DNA from 4 places in the Exiguobacterium sp. s161 genome. Region 1 is predicted to be linked to each of the others. Evidence: riboswitches for the same ligand, from Rfam matches in the RefSeq annotation. Region 1 holds a riboswitch; each other region holds the start of a gene.

Region 1 (5,549 bases):
TGGACCGCAGTGAAGTCCTACCGTAAAGGCAACACGAACTACATGTTGAACCTGGATCATGCAGCCGTCTATGAGAAGAAGGGGAATTACGTCACCTATTTCTTCGACCAACATGATGGGAATAAGGTGAAAGCGACACTGTCGATTCCGAAAGACGTCGAAGCGAAGAAAAAGGGTTTCTATGGTACGGCTTCGAATGCGTTACGAACGACGGATGAGAAGCTGATGCTACGATTGATGAACTGGGAACGGGCTGACTACAAGTTAAATCCGTTGGCTCCGTATACGGCACTGAAGCCAGTGACACGCGGTCATAGCGAAAATATGGCGAAGAATAATTTCTTCGCACATACGGATCCGCAAGGGCGTGATCCTTTCGACCGGATGAAGCGTGAAGGAATCAGGTTCAGCTATGCTGGTGAAAATCTATCAATGGGCTATCCGAATGTCTTTGCATCACATTGGGGCTTAATGAATTCAAAAGGGCACCGAGAAAATATTTTGAAAAAAGAATACAAACAAGCTGACATCGGTGTGGCTTTCCGGAGTAACGCGCCATACTTCACGATTAATTTCCGAACACCTTAAAATAGAAAAATGGAGGACGATATTTCACGATGTCGTCCTCTTTTTCATGAAGCGATGTGTTTTACACTAAAGGCAGGAGGTGGGGATGTTGGAAATCCGTCGATTGAATCCAGAAGATGCAGTACTCTATAAAGCGTTGCGATTAGAAGCCTTACGAAACCATCCTGAGGCATTTGGCTCTGATTATGAATCAGAAAAAGATCGATCCGTCGAACGGTACGCAACTCGTCTTGAAAGCGAACAGTCGATGACGTTTGGTGCGTTTCATGAAAATGAACTCGTCGGTGTCGTCACTATCGTCTGCTCCGAGCCGTTCAAGATGCGACATCGAGCGAATGTATTTGCGATGTACGTCACGCCACGCGCCCGAAAACAACAGGTCGGACGACGCCTTGTAGAAGAGGCATTACGTACATTAAAGCAGCATCCTGTAATTGAGCAAGTCCATCTCTCGATCGTCCGGACGAACGAAGCTGCTAAAGCGTTGTATCGGTCGCTTGGTTTTGAATCATACGCGATTGAACCACGGGCGCTGAAAATCGATGATACCTATCATGATGAAGAACTGATGTGGTATCGGTTCTAACACCAAACGACCGGAATTCAAAGAGATGATCTCTCCTTGAATTCCGGTCGTTTTTTACATCAGTTTGCCCATTCAGGCTTGCTGAAGCCTTTGAATGATTTTTCGATAACTTCATTGAAGGCGTCCGATTCGACGGCTGCTTTTAAGTCTTTTGCGACTTGTTTGTCCGCATCTTTCGTTTGGACAGCGACGAGGTTCCGGTATTGTTCGTCCATCGTCTCAAGTGCTAACGCATCAAGTAAGTCGAATTTCGCAGCAAGTGCGAAGTTCCCTGGAACGGCTGAGATATCGACACTTTCGACAGCGCGTGGCAGTTGAGCCGCTTCGAGTGGTTTGATGACGAGTTTCTTCGGATTCTTGACGATATCTTTTTCTGAAACGGTCAGAGGATCAGCATCCGGCTTGAGTTCAATCCAGCCTTGTTCCGCAAGCAAGTTCAGTGCCCGTGCTTGGTTCGTCGGATCATTCGGCGTCGCGACTTCAGCACCTGTCTTGACGTCGTCAAGTGTCTTCGCTGTCTTGCTGTATAGTCCCATCGGTGCTGTCGGAACCGTGATCAGTCCTTTTAAGTCGAGATTCTTTTCTTTAGAAAACGTCTTGAGATAGATCGAGTGTTGGAACAAGTTGGCGTCGATATTGCCGCTACCGAGGGCGATGTTCGGTTGAATGTAATCGCTGAACTCGACGATTTCGACTTTGTAGCCTTTCTTTTCGAGTTGTGGCTGGATCGCTTGTTTGACCATGTCGCTATACGGACCGCTCGTCGCCCCGATCTTGATCGTCTTGTCTTTTTCATCAGCGCTGCTGTCTCCACATCCTGCGAGGACTCCTGCACCGAGTAAGGCTGTTGCTAAAAAGGCATATCGTTTTTTCATGATTGCACTCTCCCTTTGCATGTATGATTAGCGTTTATCTGTTTTTCGCGCCAGTTGATTGCCAAGTGCTTGAATACTTTGAACGATGACGATGAGCACGACGATCGTCACGATCATGATGAGATTATCGTAGCGATAGTAACCGAAACGGATCGCGAGGTCACCAACACCACCGCCGCCGACGATACCAGCCATCGCTGAGAAGCCGATCAAGCTGATCGTCGTTAATGTGATGCCCTGAATGATGCCAGGGAGTGCTTCCGGTAAGAGGACACTGACGATGATCCGCAAGGGTTTCGCCCCACATGCTTCTGCTGCTTCAATCAAACCAGGCGGAATCTCGCGGAGTGATGTTTCGACAAGGCGTGCGAGAAACGGAATCGCTGCGACACTAAGGCTGACAGATGCTGCCGTCGGACCGATTGTATTGTCGAGTAAGAACTTCGTCAACGGAATGAGGGCAACCAGCAAGATGATGAACGGTAGCGACCGGACGATGTTGACGACGAAGTCAAGAACACGGCGGACGGCAAGGTTTTGAAAAAATAATCCGCGGTCGGTGACGAACAAGAGAATTCCGAGCGGAATCCCGACGACCAATGCGAAAGCAAGTGAAATTCCGACCATCCATGCTGTCTCGCCGAGTGCCTTCAAGAGTTCAGGTAACATCGTTTGAATACGATCAAGCCACATCCTGAATCACCTCGAGTGCATGAAGTTCCGTCGCGAGCCAGTCGAGGGCAGGAGCGATTTGATCGGATGATCCCGTCAAGCTGACAATGAGGACACCGAAGGCGACGTCTTGAATATAGTCGACCTTGCCGTGCAAGATACTGACTGAGATATCGTAACGGCGGATCGCTTCTGATAACGTACTCTCACCGGTCTTCTCGCCCGTGAACTGCAAGCGGATGATCTTGCCTGGGGTTGCCTGTAAGATGCGTTCCGGCAATTCGATTTGTAGTGCCGTATCGACGTAATGTTGCGTCACCGGATGCTTAGCTTGACTGAACAAGTCATAGGTTGAGGCGACTTCAACGACTTCACCTTGTGACATGACCGCGACACGATGGCAAATCTGTTTGACGACATCAATCTCATGCGTGATGAGGACGATCGTCAACCCGAGTCGTTCATTCAAATCCTTCAGCAGTTCAAGGATCTGTAGTGTCGTAACGGGGTCAAGAGCGGATGTCGCTTCATCACATAACAAGACGGTCGGATTGTTTGCGAGTGCCCGGGCAATCCCGACGCGCTGTTTCTGCCCACCGCTTAATTGACTCGGGAAGTTCGTCTCAAATCCTTCAAGTCCGACGAGCGAGACGAGTTCGCGAATCCGCTCCGGGAAATCTGCTCGTTTGACGCCAGCGGCCTTGAGCGCAAAAGCGATGTTATCCGCGACGTTGCGCGACTGGATCAATTGGAAATGCTGAAAGATCATTCCTGTCCGCAAGCGAAGTTGACGCAAATCTGCTTTTGACATCCCGCCGAGCGAGACACCGTCGACCTTGACGGTTCCTTGTGTCGGATGCTCGAGCCCGTTGATTAGGCGAAGCAACGTACTTTTACCGGCACCAGACTCGCCAATGATTCCGAAGATTTCTCCTTTTTGAATCGTCAAATCGACATCCCGTAATGCAAAAATCGGGGTCCGATCTCGAACGAACCGTTTTGTAATATGTTTGAATTCAATCATCCGCTCATCTCCTCATACAAAAAAAGTCGCTTTTTCCTAGTAGCGGAGCAACCAGAAAAAAGCGACGAAAGTGTAAGATTTCGTAACTTATCTCTCAGAATGAAAATCATTCTGTAGGATGTGGCACCGTTCCTTACAGGTGGTTGCCGGACGTCGTTGGGCCTAATCCCTCGGTCGCTCTCGATAAGTAGTTATGCTGTTGGGACTTACTTTAACGGAAATGATTCCCATCTGTCAAATGTTTTTTCAGAATTATTCCGCAACAGGTGTCCGGAACAGGTTGAGCGTTCCGATTCGATCGACGGCTTCTTCTAGACGTTCAACGTCAGCAATCAAGCTGATCCGGACGTAGCCTTCACCGTATTCGCCGAAGAAGGATCCAGGGGTCACAGCGACATGTGCTTCGTCAAGTAGATGATCGGTGAAGCTTTGGGACGTATAACCTTCCGGAACAGGAAGCCAGACGAAGAAGGAACCGCCCGGTCGTGGTCCACTCCAACCGATCGCATCGAGTTTTGCGAACAACGCATCGCGTCGTGTTTCATACAAGCGACTTAACTCACGGACGCACGTCTGGTCACTCGTGAGGGCGACGGTCGCCGCATGCTGAATCGGTGTGAAGGCACTGACGTAGAGATGTTCTTGGTACGTTTCGATGCTTGAGATGACGGACGGATTTCCGATGGCAAAGGCAATCCGGAAGCCGGACATGTTGAAGCGTTTCGAGAGTGAGAACAATTCGATCCCGACGTCTTTTGCACCTTCCGTCTGCAAGAAACTTCGCGTCGGACCATCGAAACTGATACCGCCGTATGCTAAGTCATGAACGACACAGATATCATGGGCATCGGCGAAAGCGACTGTCTGTTCGAAGGCTTCTGCCGTCGCGGTCGCACCCGTCGGATTACTCGGGTAGTTGAGGAACAACATCCGGGCACGCTCAACGTCCGTCGTATCAAGTAAGTCATAATCCGGCAAGAAATCATTTTTCTCGAGCAACGGAAGCGTAATCGGGTAAGCGCCAGCAAGTGCTGCACCAGACAGGTAATCCGGGTATCCTGGATCCGGGACGATGACACCTTCTCCAGGGTTGACGATCGTCTGCGGTAAGGCGACGATTCCGGCTTTACTGCCGAGGAGAATCGCGACTTCCGTTGCCGGATCGATCGTGACACCGAATTCAGTCGCGTAAAAGTTTGCGACAGCTTGTTTTAGAAAATCATGTCCACGAAATGGTGGATATTGAAGGTTCGTTGGCTCGTCGATAGCTTGTTTTAAGGCATCGAGAATATGTACAGGCGTCGTTTGGTCGGGTGTTCCTTGACCAAGTGTGATGACATCATGTCCGGCAGCTTTTACAGCACCGATTCGGTTCGCAAGTTCAGCGAAGACGGGAGCAGGAAGCCGATCAATGGCGATGGATGGAGCGAAATGTTTCATGGATGAATGCCTCCTTCGTGGTATTGTCGTCAAGGATAACGAATATTCAGTCAAAAGAAAAGAACTTTTTCGAAATTTAAAAAAATTGTCGGATAAACAGGTACAGATAAGTGGAGCGGGAATAAAGAGTAGGGAGAGGAGTGGGAAGATGAAGCGAGCTAACTGGAAAGAGGCAGTCGTCTATCAAGTCTACTGGCGTAGCTTTAAAGATTCGAACGGGGATGGGATCGGTGATTTAAGAGGTGTCATCGAGAAGCTTGATTACATCGCTTCACTTGGTGTCGATGTCGTGTGGCTGAATCCATGTTATCGTTCCCCGGACGTCGATAACGGCTATGATATTGCCGATTATTACGAGATCATG
Region 2 (5,549 bases), on a different contig from region 1:
CAATTCGGTTTCGAAAAACTAGAACTACACCGAATCACGGCAACGTGTGACCCACGAAACGTCGCTTCCGAACGTGTCTTGCAAAAGGTCGGCATGACGAAGGAAGGACAGCTTCGCGAGACGGTCTATCTCGAAGACCACTGGCGCGATTCCTTGATTTACGGCATGCTCGACTGGGAATGGCAAGTGGATCACGAAGAAGATAACTAACATATGACTTCAAACGGTGTGCCGAGGCATACCGTTTTTTCATGAACAACCTCCTATTTTTTTGATTTTTATCAATTTTTAAACAAGCGCATGCTACACTATTCATAATGACAAATTTTAAGAATTGGAGTGAACCTCTTGATGAAAAAATGGACTGCTCATGTTGCTGGACTTGCCGCAACGTTAATGTTGAGCTCGGTTTTACCCGCACCCGCTTTTGCTGAATCGCCACCTGTTCAACCGACAGCAGAAACACAAACAGTCACCGAGACAACCGGGACGGCTTATTTGAAAGAGGATGCTGCGTTGCTACAAACGGCTGATTCCACAACGGTCATCCAACAACTACCAGCAGGAACGACATTCAAGACACTCGGTACGGACGGTGACTTCACTCGTGTCAGTTGGCAAGAAGGTACTGCTTATGTCGCAACAAACGCGTTAACGCAAACAGCACCTGTTTTTCAAAAACAAGCAACGCTGATGTCGAAAAGTTCACTCTCATTAGTTGCTTCACCATTTGATCCCACCGTCGTGACGACACTTCCCGCTTATCAGAGAATCGATACATACGGCACCTTCGACACGTTCACGCGTCTGAAATGGAACGAGCAATACGTCTATGTATCGACGACACAACTCGAGCAACTTCCGAAATTGGTTGGGACGCGTTATGCCAAACGAGCGACTTCTCTTTTCGTTGAGCCGAAGACGACAAGCGCGAAGACTGCCGTCACTCAAAATCAATCATTCGAAACGTTCGGAACGACGGGTACTTTTACACGTGTGGCGACTAAGACCGGTTACGCCTTCGTATTGACGACTGATTTAGCTGATACGCAGGTCGTGAGCCATCCAGAAACAGGAGTGCGTTACGTCCAACAGCAGACGACGGTCTATGCCACTGCGACTACGAAAGGAGAAGTCGTACAATCGCTTCCTGTGAATACTTCTCTTCAGACGTACGGCGTCGAGGGTTCATTTACACGAATCAAACGAAACGACGAGTATGCCTATGTATTGACGGCACATCTCGGTACGTTGAAATACTATCCAAAGACCGCACGCCTCTATGTTCAGCGCGCTACACCGATCTATAGTGCACCGAATGCTTCCGGCTCCATAATCGATCAACAAAAAACAAATACTTTATTAACGATCTATGGTAAAAGTGGCGTCTACAGTCGAATTATTTTCCGCGGAGTCCATGCCTACGTTAAAACAGCTGATCTTGGTAGTGAAAAAGTATACGCCGCAACCGGAACACGGTACGCAAAACGCAACTTGTCCGTCTATACGTCTGCTTCAACGAAAAGTAAAATGATGTATTCTGTCAAACGAGCTGATAAACTAACGATTTATGGTACGAGCGGTAGTTACACACGATTAAAAAAAGGGACAGTCTATGGTTACGTCAAGACGAGTGATCTCGTCACGAAAAAGCCGGATCTGTATGACGTTACCGGTCAACGTTACGTGACAGAGGACGACGTCGTCATTTGGTCACAGGCAAAACTGTCGGGTAAAAAAATCGGTACGTTGAAAAAAGGAAAATCGATCACCATCTATGGAAAAAGCGGTTATTTTACACGTGTCAAATATAACAATATCTTTGGTTTCGTCGATTCGAGTCGGATCGGACTAAATAAACCAAAAGCAAAAGCGAAAAAAGGGACAACGTTTTATGTCCATCTGGACCAAACGCCACTCTTCTCTGCTGACGTCGCTTACAGTCGGCCAGCTGCCTATTTGAAAAAAGGGACAAAATTGATTGGTCTGAAATCAATTGATGATGATTTTTGGCAAGTTCGCTTAGTCAGCGGTCAAACGGGTTACGTCCTCAACCCTTATATCAGCACGAGCAAACCCGATATGAAACTGACACAAAAAGCAATCAATCGAACGAAAATCTATACCGTCAAACAGACGACATCCTTCTTTTCGAGTCCAACCAGTCCAAAAGGCAGCGGACTCGTTGAGCAAGGCAAACGTGTTTATCCGCGTCACCGGGTCGGAAACTTCTATGTCATCCAGTCAGGCTGGACACCCGTCTATCTTCCGGTCTCAGCTGTGACGATTACGTCCGATAAACGGGTCATTAAAAAGAATAACACGCGCGGTGAAAAGCTGATTCAAGCAGCCGTCCAACATATCGGTACACCTTACACATGGGGATCGCAAGATGCCGTGAACGGTGGCTTCGATTGTTCCGGTTTGATTCACTACGCGACAAATAAGGCTGGAAAATACGGTGGTCGGACGAACGTTCGCGGCTACTGGTACGGTGCTTTCTTTACGAATCGCCGGACGAGTATCTCGAGTGGTAAACGCTCGGATATCGTCTTCTTCCAGAACACCTACACGGATGGTCCATCGCATATCGGAATCATGCTCGATAGCGAACACTTCATCCATGCGGGCGGTTCACAGCTCCAAATCAATTCGATTTATGAACCGCGTTGGCAAGAGCATTTCCTCGGATTTAAATCGATGTAAGACAAAAAAAGACGAAGCCGTCGAATTCGACGGCTTCGTCTCTTCTTATCGCAACACGTCAGAATGTCATCTCGACGTATTTCGTTACTTGTCGATCCATCAAGTATAACTCGATCTGTTCACGGTATGCTTTATAGTGATCGGATGCGATATGCGCTTCAAGTGCCTCTTCGTCCTGATACACTTCATACAGCATGAATTGATGCTCGTCTTCGATCGATTGGTGCAAGGAATAGCGTAAGCATCCTTCCTCTTTTTGTGCGGCATGATAGACCGTTTCTAAAATCGGAAAGACTTGATCCGCGAGTCCTGCTTTGATTGTAAGTACAGCGTTGACGACGATTTCTCCCATGTTTCATTATCCCCTTTCGTGATTACCTGTATCTGTACCCATTTTCACGAAAAAACACACGTCAAAGGAGCTTGAAGATGCAAACTCAACTTTTTGAAGCACTCGAACAATTCGAACCGACGATGATCGCGTTACGGCGTGATTTCCATCGACATCCGGAACTCTCTTTTCAGGAAGTCCGCACACCAGAACGAATTGCAAACTTTTACGCGGAACGGGGCATCCCTCACGAAACAGCCGTCGGAGGTCGTGGTGTCGTCGCGACGATCGAAGGCAAATACCCTGGCCCAACGATTGCGGTCCGTGCAGATTTTGATGCTTTACCACTTCAAGAAGAGACAACACTTGCTTTCCGGTCAATCCATCCCGGTGTCATGCATGCTTGCGGACACGATGGGCATACGGCGATGGTGATGGCTCTTGCTGCTACGCTCTATCCGTTACGGGATCAATTGCAAGGAACGATTCGAATCATTCATCAGCATGGAGAAGAGGTCTTTCCTGGCGGAGCCATCCAAATGATCGAAGCCGGCGTTCTCGAAGGCGTCGATGCGATTTTCGCGACACATCTCGAAAATGATTTACCGGTTGGTACGATTGGGTTTCGGGAAGGACATACATTATGTGCGATCGACGAATTCGAAATCATCGTTCATGGTCAAGGTGGGCATGCCCAGGCACCGCACAAAACAAAAGATGCGCTCGTCGCTGGGGCACAACTCGTCTGCAACTTACAACACCTTGTCAGTCGACGGGTCGATCCGTTCGAACCCGCTGTTCTTGCAATCGGATCCTTCCACGCAGGAACGGCGCCGAACATCGTCACGGGTGAAGCACGCATCGTCGGGGAGATCCGGACGTTCAATGAAACCCTGCGGCATCAGCTCCGACAAGAAGTCGACCTTGTCGCCAAAACGACGTGTGCCGGCATCGGTGCTACTTATTCGATTGACTTCACGACGGGTTACCCGGCGCTTTGGAATCATCCGGACGAGACAAAACTCGTTCAGGAAGCTGCTTCTTTCTTACCGGAAGCATCTGTCCGGTCACTCACACCGATGATGGCGGCGGACGACTTCGCACATTATCTAACACACGTCCCGGGAAGTTACTTCTTTACCGGCTCCGGATATACGGACGGTCGCATCAATCATCCACAGCATCATCCGCAGTACGAGATCAACGAACAAGCGTTATTGGTTGGTGCGAAAACACTCGGAGCGACGGTTTTACGTGCCTTGAAACCTAAGGATTGACTTTATTTCTATGTGAATGGTATCATCACAACAATGATAACGAATGACATCAACTTCATATACCCTTATCAAGAGTGGACCGAGAGATCTGGATCGATGACGTCCCAGCAACCTGCGTATAGCAAGGTGCTACGACCAGCAAAGCGAAAGCTTTGGTTGATAAAAAGCGGCGACTCCTTTTGCAACCAAGCGAAGGAGTCGTTTTCGTTTTTCTCGCTGTCAGACATACAATGGGAATTTCCCACGGAGAGGAAGAGACGGATGGAAAAAGCAACATTTGCAGGTGGATGTTTTTGGTGCATGGTGACACCATTTGAAGAATTACCAGGAATCGAGGGAATCGTATCAGGTTACATGGGCGGTCACGTCGACAATCCGACGTATGAGCAAGTCAAAACAGGAACGACGGGACATCTCGAAGTCGTCCAAATCACGTTTGATCCGAGCCTATTCCCGTACGAGCGTCTGCTCGAACTCTACTGGCCACAAACGGATCCGACGGATGCAGAAGGTCAATTCCAAGATCGTGGCACGCAGTACGCACCAGCGATTTTCTATCATACGGATGCGCAGCATGAAGCAGCAATCGCTTCTCGTGACGCTCTTGCTGCAAGCAATCGTTTCAAACAACCGATCGTAACGCGGATCGATGCCGCTTCTGAATTTTATCCGGCGGAAGAGTACCATCAAGACTTCCATAAGAAAAATCCAGAACACTATAAAAAAGATCGTGCTGCCTCTGGTCGCGATGCCTTCATCGAGCAGGAATGGAAAGATACGACGACGGTTTAATTCAAAAAAATGCATATAAAAACAGGTCAGTAAACATTTGTTTGCTGACCTGTTTCATTGTTATGAAAAAAATAAGTCATGAAACACGTTCTACTTGATCCGCCGCCTTCTCTTCCGGCGCCACGACTTGATACCGCTTCAAAACGAAGATCCCACATACCATGACAGCGAGACCGACGAGCTGACCGAATGATAAATCAATTTGTGGTAAACCGAACCAACCGAACGTATCGACAGCGAGAGCAAAGCTTAACTGCGAAATCAGAACGACAGAGATCGCGACGGACGGACCAAGCAATTGAATTCCACGCATGACACAAAAAACGACGCCAACACCTACAAGTCCACCAAACCAATAGAGTGGCGATACGTTTTGAATCTGTCCGATTGTTCCACCACGAAACAGAACATACGTGACACTTGCTCCGACGAAACCGACAAAG
Region 3 (5,549 bases), on a different contig from region 1:
AACGGATCAATCAGTAAGACTTGATTGGCATACGTGACAACGAGTGTTGCATTACGAATTTGTTGAATATCCATTAGGTTCATCCTCTCTCAATGAATCGGATTGACTATTCCCTGTCTGGCATTCAATGAATCCTATCGCAAGCGTTTCTCCATCGCCATGACGTCGACATATTCGCCGTTCAACTGTCCTTGCTCCTTAAACGTTCCGACGATCCGGAACCCGGAGCGGATATAGAGTTTTTGTCCGATTTTATTGAATGGGAAGGTAAAGAGGATCAGCTTATGCATCTGATGATCACGGGCATGTTGTTCAATCGTTTCGAGCAAACGTGTGCCAATCCCTTGTCCACGATGTGTCCGGGTGATATAAACCGAAATCTCACCGACGGATGCGTAGACAGGACGCGGATTATACGGATCGAGGGAAATGAAGCCGAGGACACCTGTGTCATCTTCAGCGACATATCCGGCATATCGATCGGTGCGTTCCGCATACCACTGGGTCATGAAGGATAAGTCCTTTTGGTCGGTCTCAAGCGTTGCGATCCGATCTTCAATGCCTTCGTTATAGATGGCGAGAATCGCTGGTAAGTCGTGTTCCGTTACGGGACGAATATGCATGACGCTCACTTCCTCATCGCTTTTCCTTCATTATATCGGTTACGTGTCAATGTAGTGATATGTTTGTGCGATAAGAAAAGCGCTGATTTCCTTCATATGAAGGAAATCAGCGCTTATATCGATCTTAAGAGACCGTTGACGTCTCGTTTTCATAAATCGGAACCCAGCCGTCTGTCGTGACGAAGATCCGAACAGCAACGACTTTACGATCGTCTTGAAGCGTAAAGTAGTGGCGTGTGTTAACAGGAACGGAAATCAAATCACCAGGATTGAGTTCGATATTGTAGTAGCCGACCTCTTCGTCTTTGATCGCGAAGACGCCATGACCGCTGACGATGAAACGAACTTCATCATCCGTATGGTGATGTTCTTTCTGGAAGTTGACGAGCAACTCATCAAGGTTCGGTGTCGTATCCGAAAGTGAGATGATATCAGCTGTCTGATACCCACGACGTTCTGATACGTCTTTGATTTCAGGAGCGAACGTATCGAGAATCGTTTGTTTGTCTGCATCCGTCAGTGTGAAGTTCTCAACGAGAGGCGCTGGAAGTTTCGAAACGTCCCACTGTTCGTAAAGAACGCCGCGTGACGCAAGGAAGTCAGCGACTTCCGTTTGATCCGTATACCGTGTGTTTGTTTCTTGGAATAAGACTGTTGCCATGAGATGATTCCTCCTTTTAATGAATGGATTGACGGCATGATTGCAACGTCAACGTGTAATTGAATAAAAACTCGAAGGCTTCGAGGTGTTTCTTTGCTTCAAAGGCGGTCGGTGCCCAGACCGTGATCCCGTGATTGCGGATCAGGACGGCACCACTATCCGCTGTGACATGAGGTGCAAAAGCAACGGCAAGCGTCGGGATGTCCGCATGATTCGGAATGATCGGTACCGTGACCGTCGCATCCTCTTCCCAGTGTCCGAGTGCCTTGATGATTTCTTGACCGGAAAAGGTGATACTGCCTTGATCGCCATAGAGTTCCGAAATCACATTGTTCGCAATCGTATGGACATGCAGAGAACAACCGGCGTCCGTTCGATTGAACACTTCGACATGGAGCAATGTCTCAGCGGAAGGACGCCCGGATTGCTCACCAATCAATTGACCGGTCGCATCGACATGAACGAAGTCGTCAGGAGTCGTCTGCCGTTTATCTTTTCCGCTTGCCGTCACAAGGAATTCAACCGGGACACCGGACGTCCGAATGGCGAGATTGCCACTCGTACCAGGGAACCAATCGCGCGCCGCAAGCTCTTGTTTGATGGCGCGTAGCTCTTCATACCGTCGCATGAATGTCATGTTGTCACCTCCGCTCGTGTTAAATCATGAACGATATCGTGGAACGTCTCAAACGGTGTATAGGCGATATCGTTCTCTTCACACAACGTGATCAGATAATCACGGGCATAGACACGATCCGCTTGTTTCGCGAGTTCGAAGTCCGTCACCGAGTCACCGATGACGATGATGACGTCATCGTCTTTGCGCAATGCCCGGGCAACGGACGTTTTACAACAGCCGCACCCGTTCGTGCAATGGGCATCGCAGGTGTTTGGCCAATCGATATGGACGAATGGACCACTGAAATCGGCGACGTTACAGTAAATCTGTTCTTGTTCAAGCAATGGCGCTAAGATCGGTTCGACGAAAAAGTCCATTCCACCGCTGACGATCGAAAAATCGATTCCTTGACGACGACTGTACTGAAGTAACTCCGAAAATCCGTCGCGAATGACTGCACGCTCCAACAAAAAGTCAAGATAGGCTGTTTTTCCGTCAGACGGCAGAAGTGCGAACATTTGCCCGACACCACTCTGAATCGATAGCGTCCGGTCGAGTACGCCGCGTTTCAACGGTTCGAAGTCACTCGCTGGCGCAAATTGTTGCATGAGTGCGATGATATTATCTTGCGTCGTCACCGTACCGTCGAAGTCACAAAGAATCCGTACGGTCATGACTTGATCCCCCAAGCGTCGAGGGCGATCCGTAATTCTTCATGACGCGATGCTGCCGCCGATAGGGATTCATTTGCGAGTGCCGCATCGAGTGCCTGACGGAAAGCAATGACACCAGCCGCAGCACCTTGCGGATGACCATGTACGCCGCCGCCGGCGTTGATGACGGAATCGATACCGAAGTCCCGTACGAGTTGAGCGACGAGTCCAGGATGAATACCAGCTGAAGGAACCGGGAAGATCGATTTCGTCTGACCGAGACGGGTCGCTTCGACCGCGATGCCACGGGCGACATCCTTTGGCAAAGCGACATTGCCGTAAGGAGACGGGAATAGCGTCAAGTCTGCTCCAGCAGCACGCGGTAATGTGCCGAGTAAGACAGGGGCAGCGACTCCGTGATTCGGGCTAGCAATCAACGCACCGCTATATGCTGGATGATTGAAGATCGGAACGTTGATTTCCGGATCACTCGCCAGTTCGCGTAAGACGTCGAGTCCGTATGTGAAGGTATTCAGCAAGAAAGCAGTCGCTCCAGCATCAATCAATCGCTTGGCTTGATCCTTGAGCGTAAAGACGGGACCACTGAGTGTGATCGCATATAACGCACGTTTACCGGTCCGGTGGAAGTGAGCATCGATGACCTCACGTCCGATTCGTGCCCGGTCAATCGTCGGTGTCAACGGATTGTCGTATAGGATCTCATCGTCTTTGACGAGGTCAATCCCACCAGCGAGTTGTCCTTCGAGTTGATCACGAAGGAACGATAAATCCCGTCCGATGACTCCTTTGAAGATGCTCATTAATAATGGGCGATCTTCGACACCAATCAAGGAGCGGACCCCTTCGATCCCGAATTTCGCACCTGGAAAGTCCGACGTAAATGTATCGGGTAATAGCAATTCCGTTAGTTTGATTTCACCGTCGAGTGAGAGTTTCCCGAAGACGGTCGTTAGAATCGCAGAAAAGTCGCGCGATACGTTATGTTCCGGGTAACGAATCGTGATATATCCTTTGCCATCGCGCTCTTCGGTATGTACGACTTCCCCTTTGAACGAGGCGAGTTGTTGTTGTTCGAGATGATTCAGTTCCGTCCAAGAACCGACTGTCAGACCAAGCGCGAGTTGTTCAGCGCGTTGCTCGAGTCGATCACGGGCAGTCAATTGATAAGTAGCAGTGATATAAGCCATGTCTTTCCTCCTTCAACAAAAAAATGGTCTCTCGTCAGCGACAAGAGACCATGAATGATTCGAACGTGGACTCTTATCTGTCAGCTTAGTAGCTGCAAGAATTAGCACCGTGCCAAAAGGTCGGTTGCTGCGACATCGTAGGGCTTGTCCCTCCGTCTGCTCTTGATAAGAATTGGATGAAATTGTGAAATCTAATTGCAATTTTTACATGAGAATCGCTACTTGTCAAACTATTTTTAGAAAATTTATTTTTTTGAAAATACTCTTTCTATAGATGGCATAAAAATGATATCCGTTTCTGCTTGATTTCGATTTGACAGCGAGGAAGTCGATTGCGTAAGATTCAAATCAATATCACACACGACAACTACATACGACTCTTATCGCGAGTTGGCAGAGGGAATTGGCCCGATGACGCCGCAGCAACCGACCACTAGGCACGGTGCTACATCCAACAGACGTTTCGTCTGAGAGATAAGAGGACGCAGTGACTTTTCTGCGCCTCTTTTCGATGACGAAAAGAGGCGCTTTTTCGTGTATCACATAGGGGGAAACTGAGATGACATATAAAGCATTCACAGAACAGGACGCGATTGATCGTGTTCGGACATTAGGACTGATCGGCGACGGAACTGTCGAAGCAGAAGAGATTGGCGACGGGAACCTCAACCTCGTCTTTCGGATTCGAGAAGGCGAACATCGCTTGATTTTAAAACAAGCATTACCATATGCGAAGGTCGTCGGGGAGAGCTGGCCGTTATCGCTCGAACGAGCGTGGATCGAGCAATCCGCACTCCGTGAATTCGCACGGCATGCCGTACCGTTCGTGCCGCGTGTTTTTCATGCTAGTCATGAAGAGGCGTATACGGTCATGGAAGATCTTTCACATCTGACGATCGTTCGAAGCGGTTTACTCGCAGGTGAACAGTATCCGTTGCTTGCGGAACATATCGGTTCTTATCTCGCTCGGACGTTATTCCATACATCGGACTTTGCACTTGGTCCGGTTGAAAAGAAACGTGTCGCCCGAACGTACTACAATCCAGACTTGTGCGACATCACGGAAAAATTAATCTTCACGGATCCGTTTCATGACGCGGAAACGAACGAGATTGAAGCCGGACTCGAAGAAGAGGTGGCACGTCTATGGGCAGACGATGAGTTGAAACGCGAAGTCGCAAAACTCGAAGCGCTCTTCATCACGAAAGGAGATGCATTGCTGCACGGCGATCTACATACAGGCAGCATCTTCGCCTCGGCGACGGAAACGAAAGTCATCGATCCAGAATTCGCCTTTTATGGTCCATTCGGATTCGATGTCGGGCAGTTCATTGCGCATCTATTCTTCGCAGCATATCCGGATTACCCTACACGACGTGACGCCCGAATCAAGGATATCGATACGTTCTGGCTGACGTTCGCTTCAACGTTCCGTGCATTATGGGAACGGGAAGCCGTCGAACCATTCCGGACATCGGGGCTCGTCGACGATGTATTGAGCACGATCTTGCAGGATGCCCTTGGCTTTGCCGGTTGCGAATTGATTCGGCGGACGATTGGTCTTGCACCGGTCGCTGATTTAGAATCAATCGATTCAACGACGGAACGCTTAGAGCGGAAACGTCACGCTCTTCGTCTAGGAGCGGCGTTAATCAAACGCCGTACAGAATGCCGGACATTCGATGATTTACGAAACTTTGACGTAACGGAGGAACTCAGCCGATGACTACATTCGTTCAAAGTATCCGTTACGAAGATCGTATCTTGACGATTCTCGATCAGACA
Region 4 (5,549 bases), 250 kb from region 1:
GACATCGAGGCGATTTCCCCTCGTGAGCAAAGTGCTATCCTCCATATTGTCCGTCGCAATTATCCTCATATCCGAATGCTTGCCGAGCGTGTCGAAACGCACGAAGATCATACACGTTGTCTTGACATGGGATATGACTGGTTTCAGGGATATTTTTATGCTAAACCGATGTTGATGAAAGGAAAGGCGGTCCCACCGCAACTACCGGTTTTGTTAAAAATGCTGAAATGGCTTGATACGGATGAAAAGTACGATGAGGTCGTTGATGAGATTGAAGCGAATCCCTATATTAGTATTCAAGTGTTACAGCTGATCAATTCTCCAGGAATGGGTTTACGCAATACCGTCAGTTCCGTTCGTCAAGCGATTTCACTGCTTGGCTTTTCGCAACTCAAAAGTTGGATTTCGTTGATTGTTTTACGTGAGATGAAGCTTGCTAGTCCTTATGAGTGGTCAAATGAGTTATTACGGTCCTCTTTACACTGTGCGAAGCTCTGTGAACTCTTTGCTACCGAAACACGAACACTACAACCGGAGAGTGCTTACATGATTGGCTTGTTATCGCACATCGATGCGTTATTATCTGTTGATATTGACGATATCATCGATCAATTGCCACTCGAAGATTCTCTGAAGATTGTTCTACAAGGAAAGGATCATCCGTTTCGGGATTGTTTAGTGCTTGCGATTAGTGCAGATCGAGGTGATTTTGATCAGTTTGAACTGCTGAGTCAGCGTTTAAATGTATCACTTCCGCGAGCATATGCCTTACTGACGGAAAGTCAAGAGTGGCTCATGCAGCGAGAAAAACATATTCAAGAAGAGTCAGACTCGATCATATAACTAAAAAAGAGTTTGAAGACTTTTTTTCTAGACATAAGACGACGTGTAATCATTCTCTTAACTGAGTAGGATTACACGTTTTTATTCGTCTCGAATCGCCTAATAGGAAGAATTTCTAAGGATTAAGGAGTAACTAAAAAATCTGAGTCCGTGAAGATCGGACTCAGATTTTTTAGTGAAATGATGTAAATTCAGTGTCTCTCTTTTTGATGAAAGTCAGAAAACGCTACTTTATAGGCGTGGACCAGCTGACTTGATCGCATCCGTCGCACTCTCGAAACGGAGGAAATTGTTCTGGAATTTCTCAGCAAGCGAACGCGCTTGTGTGTCGTATTCGTCCGGATTCGACCAGACGCGTACCGGGTTGAGTAACTCACTTGGAACACCAGGAACTTCAAGCGGCATATGAAGTCCAAAGATCGGGTGTTCTTCTGTTGGAATCGTTGCAAGTGTGCCGTTAACGGCAGCGTTGACCATCGTCCGTGTATAGGATAGCTTCATGCGGCTACCTGTTCCGTAAGCACCGCCTGTCCAGCCCGTGTTGACGAGATAAACGGTAACACCATGACGATCGATCAATTCGCCGAGCATCGTCGCATATTTTTCAGGCATCAGTGGAAGGAATGGTGAACCAAAGCATGTCGAGAACGTTGCTTCCGGTTCCGTGACCCCACGTTCTGTCCCAGCGAGTTTTGATGTATATCCTGATAGGAAGTGATACATCGCTTGTTCTTTCGTCAATTTGCTGATCGGAGGCAAGACACCGTACGCATCAGCTGTCAAGAAGACAATCGTCTTCGGATGACCAGCGCGTGACGGAACAGCGATGTTATCGATTGCCGTAATCGGATAAGCAGCACGCGTATTTTCCGTCAACGATGTATCATCGTAATCAGGATGACGGGCTTCGTCGAGTACGACGTTCTCAAGGACGGTTCCGAAACGGATCGCGTCAAAGATTTGTGGTTCTTTTTCACGCGATAGATTGACCGTCTTCGCATAACATCCCCCTTCGATGTTGAAGACACCATCGTGCGACCAACCATGCTCATCGTCACCGATCAATTGACGGCTATCATCGGCTGAAAGGGTGGTCTTACCAGTACCAGATAGACCGAAAAACAAGGCGACGTCGCCTTCGTGTCCGACGTTTGCCGAGCAGTGCATCGAAAGGACGTTTTCTTGTGGCAAGAGGTAGTTCATGACGGAAAAGATCGACTTTTTGATTTCTCCAGCGTATTCCGTTCCACCGATCAAGACGATTCGGTGTTCGAACGACATCGCGATGAACGTCTCGGAGTTCGTTCCGTCAACGGCAGGATCTGCTTTGAAATGTGGCGCGTAGACGACCGTGAACGGTTCGAAGGCAGCCACTTCAGGATACTCGCGTAAAAAGAGTTGTTTGGCAAACAGGTTATGCCAAGCATATTGTGTGAGCACACGGACCGGAAGGGTGAAGTGCGTATCTGCTCCAGCAGCAGCTTCTGTGTAATAGAGATGGTCAGCTTCGTTCATGTAACGAAGAACCTTTTGCAACAATTGTTCAAATTTGTCTCCATCCATTGGTTGGTTGACATGACCCCAATCAATGTGAGACTCGCAGGAAGAATCACGGACGATGAACTTATCTTTTGGTGAACGACCTGTAAATTTCCCCGTTTCTACAGATAATGCGCCGTTCTCAGCAAGGACACCTTCTTCGTTTCGAATCGCATGTTCGACAAGTTCAGCAACAGATAGTTGTTTGAACACATGCTCTTTCTTGAGTAGTTCTTCGATATTCAGGACCGTCATCGGCATCCTGACCCCACCTTTCCCCTACGTTGGTTTTGGCTCACTGCATTTAGTATGACACATTTATTATATATGACATACTAAAGGGAGAGCAATCATTTTCTAGTGCTGATTTCTATTTATCTGGAAACGCTTTCAGCATTAACAGTTTAACATCTCTTTCAAAAAGTTTCGACTAGAATTTGAAACCTTGCTTGACAGAGTAGTTACAACTTTATATCATGTAATTCGTAACGGATACTCTTATTCTGAGCAGGTGGAGGGAACAAGGCCCGAAGAAACCCGGCAACCGTCCTACATTAATTCACATATTAATGAGGGAAAAGGTGCTCTCCTGAAGCGAAGTAAACACTTCGAACGATAAGAGGGTAAAGGAAGAACGCACAACCTTTCCCTGACCATTTTTTGGACTTGGAAAGGTTTTTTTCATTTTACCGTCCCACTCAACTAGGGGAAATGAGTACACCGTCAAATTCTTTTTTGGGAGGGTCATACATGACAAACCTTAATCGCCGACTATTCACGTCGGAGTCAGTCACTGAAGGTCATCCAGATAAAATCTGTGACCAAATTTCGGATTCAATTCTTGATGCAATCCTCGCAGCGGATCCAAACGCGCGTGTTGCGGCAGAAACTTCTGTTACAACAGGTCTCGTTCTCGTTGCAGGTGAGATCACGACATCGACTTACGTCGACATTCCAAAAGTCGTCCGTGAAACGATTCGTGAGATCGGTTATACACGCGCGAAATACGGTTTCGACGCGGACACATGTGCTGTATTGACATCAATCGATGAGCAATCAGCAGACATCGCTCTTGGTGTCGACCAAGCGCTTGAAGCACGTGAAGGTAGCATGTCTGATGCAGAAATCGATGCAATCGGTGCAGGAGACCAAGGTCTCATGTTCGGTTACGCAACGAAAGAAACGCCAGAACTCATGCCACTTCCAATCTCGCTCTCACACCGTCTCGCACGCCGTTTGGCAGAAGTGCGTAAAAACGGTCAACTCGACTACCTTCGTCCGGACGGAAAAACACAAGTCACGGTCGAATACAACGAGAACAACGAGCCGGTTCGTGTCGATACGATCGTTATCTCGACACAACACGCAGAAGAAGTCACGCTTGAGCAAATCCAAGCTGACTTGAAAGAACACGTCATCACACCGGTCATCCCGGCTGAATACATCGACGCAGCAACGAAATTCTTCATCAACCCAACTGGCCGTTTCGTCATTGGCGGACCACAAGGAGATGCTGGATTGACTGGTCGTAAGATCATCGTTGATACGTATGGTGGATACGCACGCCACGGCGGTGGAGCATTCTCAGGTAAAGATCCAACAAAAGTCGACCGTTCAGCTGCATACGCAGCACGTTACGTCGCGAAGAACCTCGTTGCTGCAGGTCTTGCAGACAAAGCAGAAGTTCAACTCGCGTACGCAATCGGTGTCGCGCACCCGGTATCAATCGCGGTTGACACATTCGGTACAGGAAAACTTCCTGAAGCGCAACTCGTCGAATTGGTTGCTGAAAACTTCGATCTTCGTCCGGCTGGAATCATCAACATGCTTGATCTCCGTCGTCCGATTTATCGTCAAACAGCTGCATACGGTCACTTCGGTCGTACAGATGTTGAGCTTCCATGGGAGCAAACAGATAAAGCAGCAGTTCTTGAAGAACAAGCAAAACGTTTCGCATAATCAAAAAGTCCGAGAACCCTACGCGGGTTTTCGGACTTTTTTGTTTACGGGGAACTTTGCAGGAAACGAATGTTTTTTCTAGAAGAGGGTAAAAGTACATGAGTCGATTCGTATGAATACAAAGGGGGGTTCCGATTATGGAAATACGCGAAGCTATTCCAGCTGATGCAGGACGTATTCATGACATTGCTGTCACATCTTGGTTGGATACGTATGCAGAAATCTATTCCGAACGTTCGAAAGCGCATTTCGTGCAGGAGGCGTATCCGCAAGAAGAAGTCGTTCGTGCGATCCGGACGGCGGAAGAAGCACGGGGAGAGTATTTTTATGTCGGAATCATCGATGAGGAAATCGTCGGTTTCATTCATGCTGTTGATGTTGAGGGAACGTGGGAGATCATTCGTCTGTACGTCTTGCCGAAATATCAGCAAAACGGAATCGGACGACGATTGATCCGTGAACTCGAACGACAAGGAGCCATCCCACTCGAAGTCTACGTGGAGGCACGTAACTATAAAGCACGTCAGTTTTTGACCTCATTCGGTTTTGAAGAACTCAGTGAGATGACGGAAGAAGTCTTTGGGCAAGTAGAATCTGTCATTCGTCTTCGCCATGTCGCCTCGTGAAATCCGTCTTGGGACGGTTTCGTGTACGTTTGAAATAAGGTATCGTAAAAAGGAAGTATGAAGTGAAGAGGTGAGTTTGTGGTTGAACAACCAACAGGAATCATCGTATTAGTCTATCCGTTACAACTGCGTGCCCGTCCGAGTGAAGCTTTGATTCGGGTACTCGAACGAGAGTATGAAGTATTGCTCGTCGACGCACCACGTCGCATCTCGTTTGAAGAACATGGTCAACTGTTAAAAGAAGCATTACGTGAAGCCGGGAAACGCAAGCTACCGATTCATATCGTCGCCTGCAGCATGGGCGCACTCGTCGTCAATCGTCTGTTGCAAGAATATGAATTACCGGTCGCAAGCCTTGCATTCATTTCACCGTTGTTTGATTGGCACCCTTCGAAACAACTCGGAGGCGTCAAACAAGTCTTCGCAAGTGCGTTCGATCGTTTCCGGCCCGATGCGCCACTCGGTACGTTGCCGTTTGGTCAAAGTACGGAAGATACCGTTCGCATCGGTGAACTGACCTATGCACAGTACCGGGAAATCGAAGAAGAGATCGTCGTACATGACGAGGAACGAAAAAAACTG

The links. A riboswitch is a leader RNA that binds a small molecule or an ion and turns the genes downstream of it on or off. The one in region 1 is predicted to bind S-adenosylmethionine.
Region 2: another riboswitch for S-adenosylmethionine. It lies ahead of msrA (peptide-methionine (S)-S-oxide reductase MsrA); the one in region 1 lies ahead of KNQ14_RS01300 (methionine ABC transporter ATP-binding protein).
Region 3: another riboswitch for S-adenosylmethionine. It lies ahead of mtnK (S-methyl-5-thioribose kinase); the one in region 1 lies ahead of KNQ14_RS01300 (methionine ABC transporter ATP-binding protein).
Region 4: another riboswitch for S-adenosylmethionine. It lies ahead of metK (methionine adenosyltransferase); the one in region 1 lies ahead of KNQ14_RS01300 (methionine ABC transporter ATP-binding protein).

The regions. Positions count from the first base shown of each region.
Region 1 is NZ_JACSNH010000001.1:281,204-286,752, forward strand. It holds gene KNQ14_RS01280 (CAP domain-containing protein) at 1-588, shown strand, start outside; gene KNQ14_RS01285 (GNAT family N-acetyltransferase) at 674-1,174, shown strand; gene KNQ14_RS01290 (MetQ/NlpA family ABC transporter substrate-binding protein) at 1,234-2,049, opposite strand; gene KNQ14_RS01295 (methionine ABC transporter permease) at 2,077-2,742, opposite strand; gene KNQ14_RS01300 (methionine ABC transporter ATP-binding protein) at 2,732-3,745, opposite strand; SAM riboswitch class I at 3,830-3,935, opposite strand; gene KNQ14_RS01305 (aminotransferase class I/II-fold pyridoxal phosphate-dependent enzyme) at 3,998-5,185, opposite strand; gene KNQ14_RS01310 (glycoside hydrolase family 13 protein) at 5,334-5,549, shown strand, end outside.
Region 2 is NZ_JACSNH010000006.1:41,766-47,314, forward strand. It holds gene KNQ14_RS13830 (GNAT family N-acetyltransferase) at 1-210, shown strand, start outside; gene KNQ14_RS13835 (NlpC/P60 family protein) at 352-2,706, shown strand; gene KNQ14_RS13840 (putative quinol monooxygenase) at 2,765-3,058, opposite strand; gene KNQ14_RS13845 (M20 metallopeptidase family protein) at 3,136-4,314, shown strand; SAM riboswitch class I at 4,377-4,480, shown strand; gene msrA (peptide-methionine (S)-S-oxide reductase MsrA) at 4,576-5,106, shown strand; gene KNQ14_RS13855 (DMT family transporter) at 5,183-5,549, opposite strand, start outside.
Region 3 is NZ_JACSNH010000006.1:21,885-27,433, reverse strand. It holds gene KNQ14_RS13750 (MBL fold metallo-hydrolase) at 1-74, opposite strand, end outside; gene KNQ14_RS13745 (arsinothricin resistance N-acetyltransferase ArsN1 family A) at 135-623, opposite strand; gene KNQ14_RS13740 (1,2-dihydroxy-3-keto-5-methylthiopentene dioxygenase) at 748-1,284, opposite strand; gene KNQ14_RS13735 (methylthioribulose 1-phosphate dehydratase) at 1,301-1,921, opposite strand; gene KNQ14_RS13730 (2-hydroxy-3-keto-5-methylthiopentenyl-1-phosphate phosphatase) at 1,918-2,577, opposite strand; gene KNQ14_RS13725 (2,3-diketo-5-methylthiopentyl-1-phosphate enolase) at 2,574-3,764, opposite strand; SAM riboswitch class I at 3,835-3,936, opposite strand; SAM riboswitch class I at 4,142-4,245, shown strand; gene mtnK (S-methyl-5-thioribose kinase) at 4,324-5,490, shown strand; gene mtnA (S-methyl-5-thioribose-1-phosphate isomerase) at 5,487-5,549, shown strand, end outside.
Region 4 is NZ_JACSNH010000001.1:532,179-537,727, forward strand. It holds gene KNQ14_RS02560 (EAL and HDOD domain-containing protein) at 1-843, shown strand, start outside; gene pckA (phosphoenolpyruvate carboxykinase (ATP)) at 1,075-2,643, opposite strand; SAM riboswitch class I at 2,878-3,004, shown strand; gene metK (methionine adenosyltransferase) at 3,133-4,341, shown strand; gene KNQ14_RS02575 (GNAT family N-acetyltransferase) at 4,479-4,967, shown strand; gene KNQ14_RS02580 (serine aminopeptidase domain-containing protein) at 5,046-5,549, shown strand, end outside.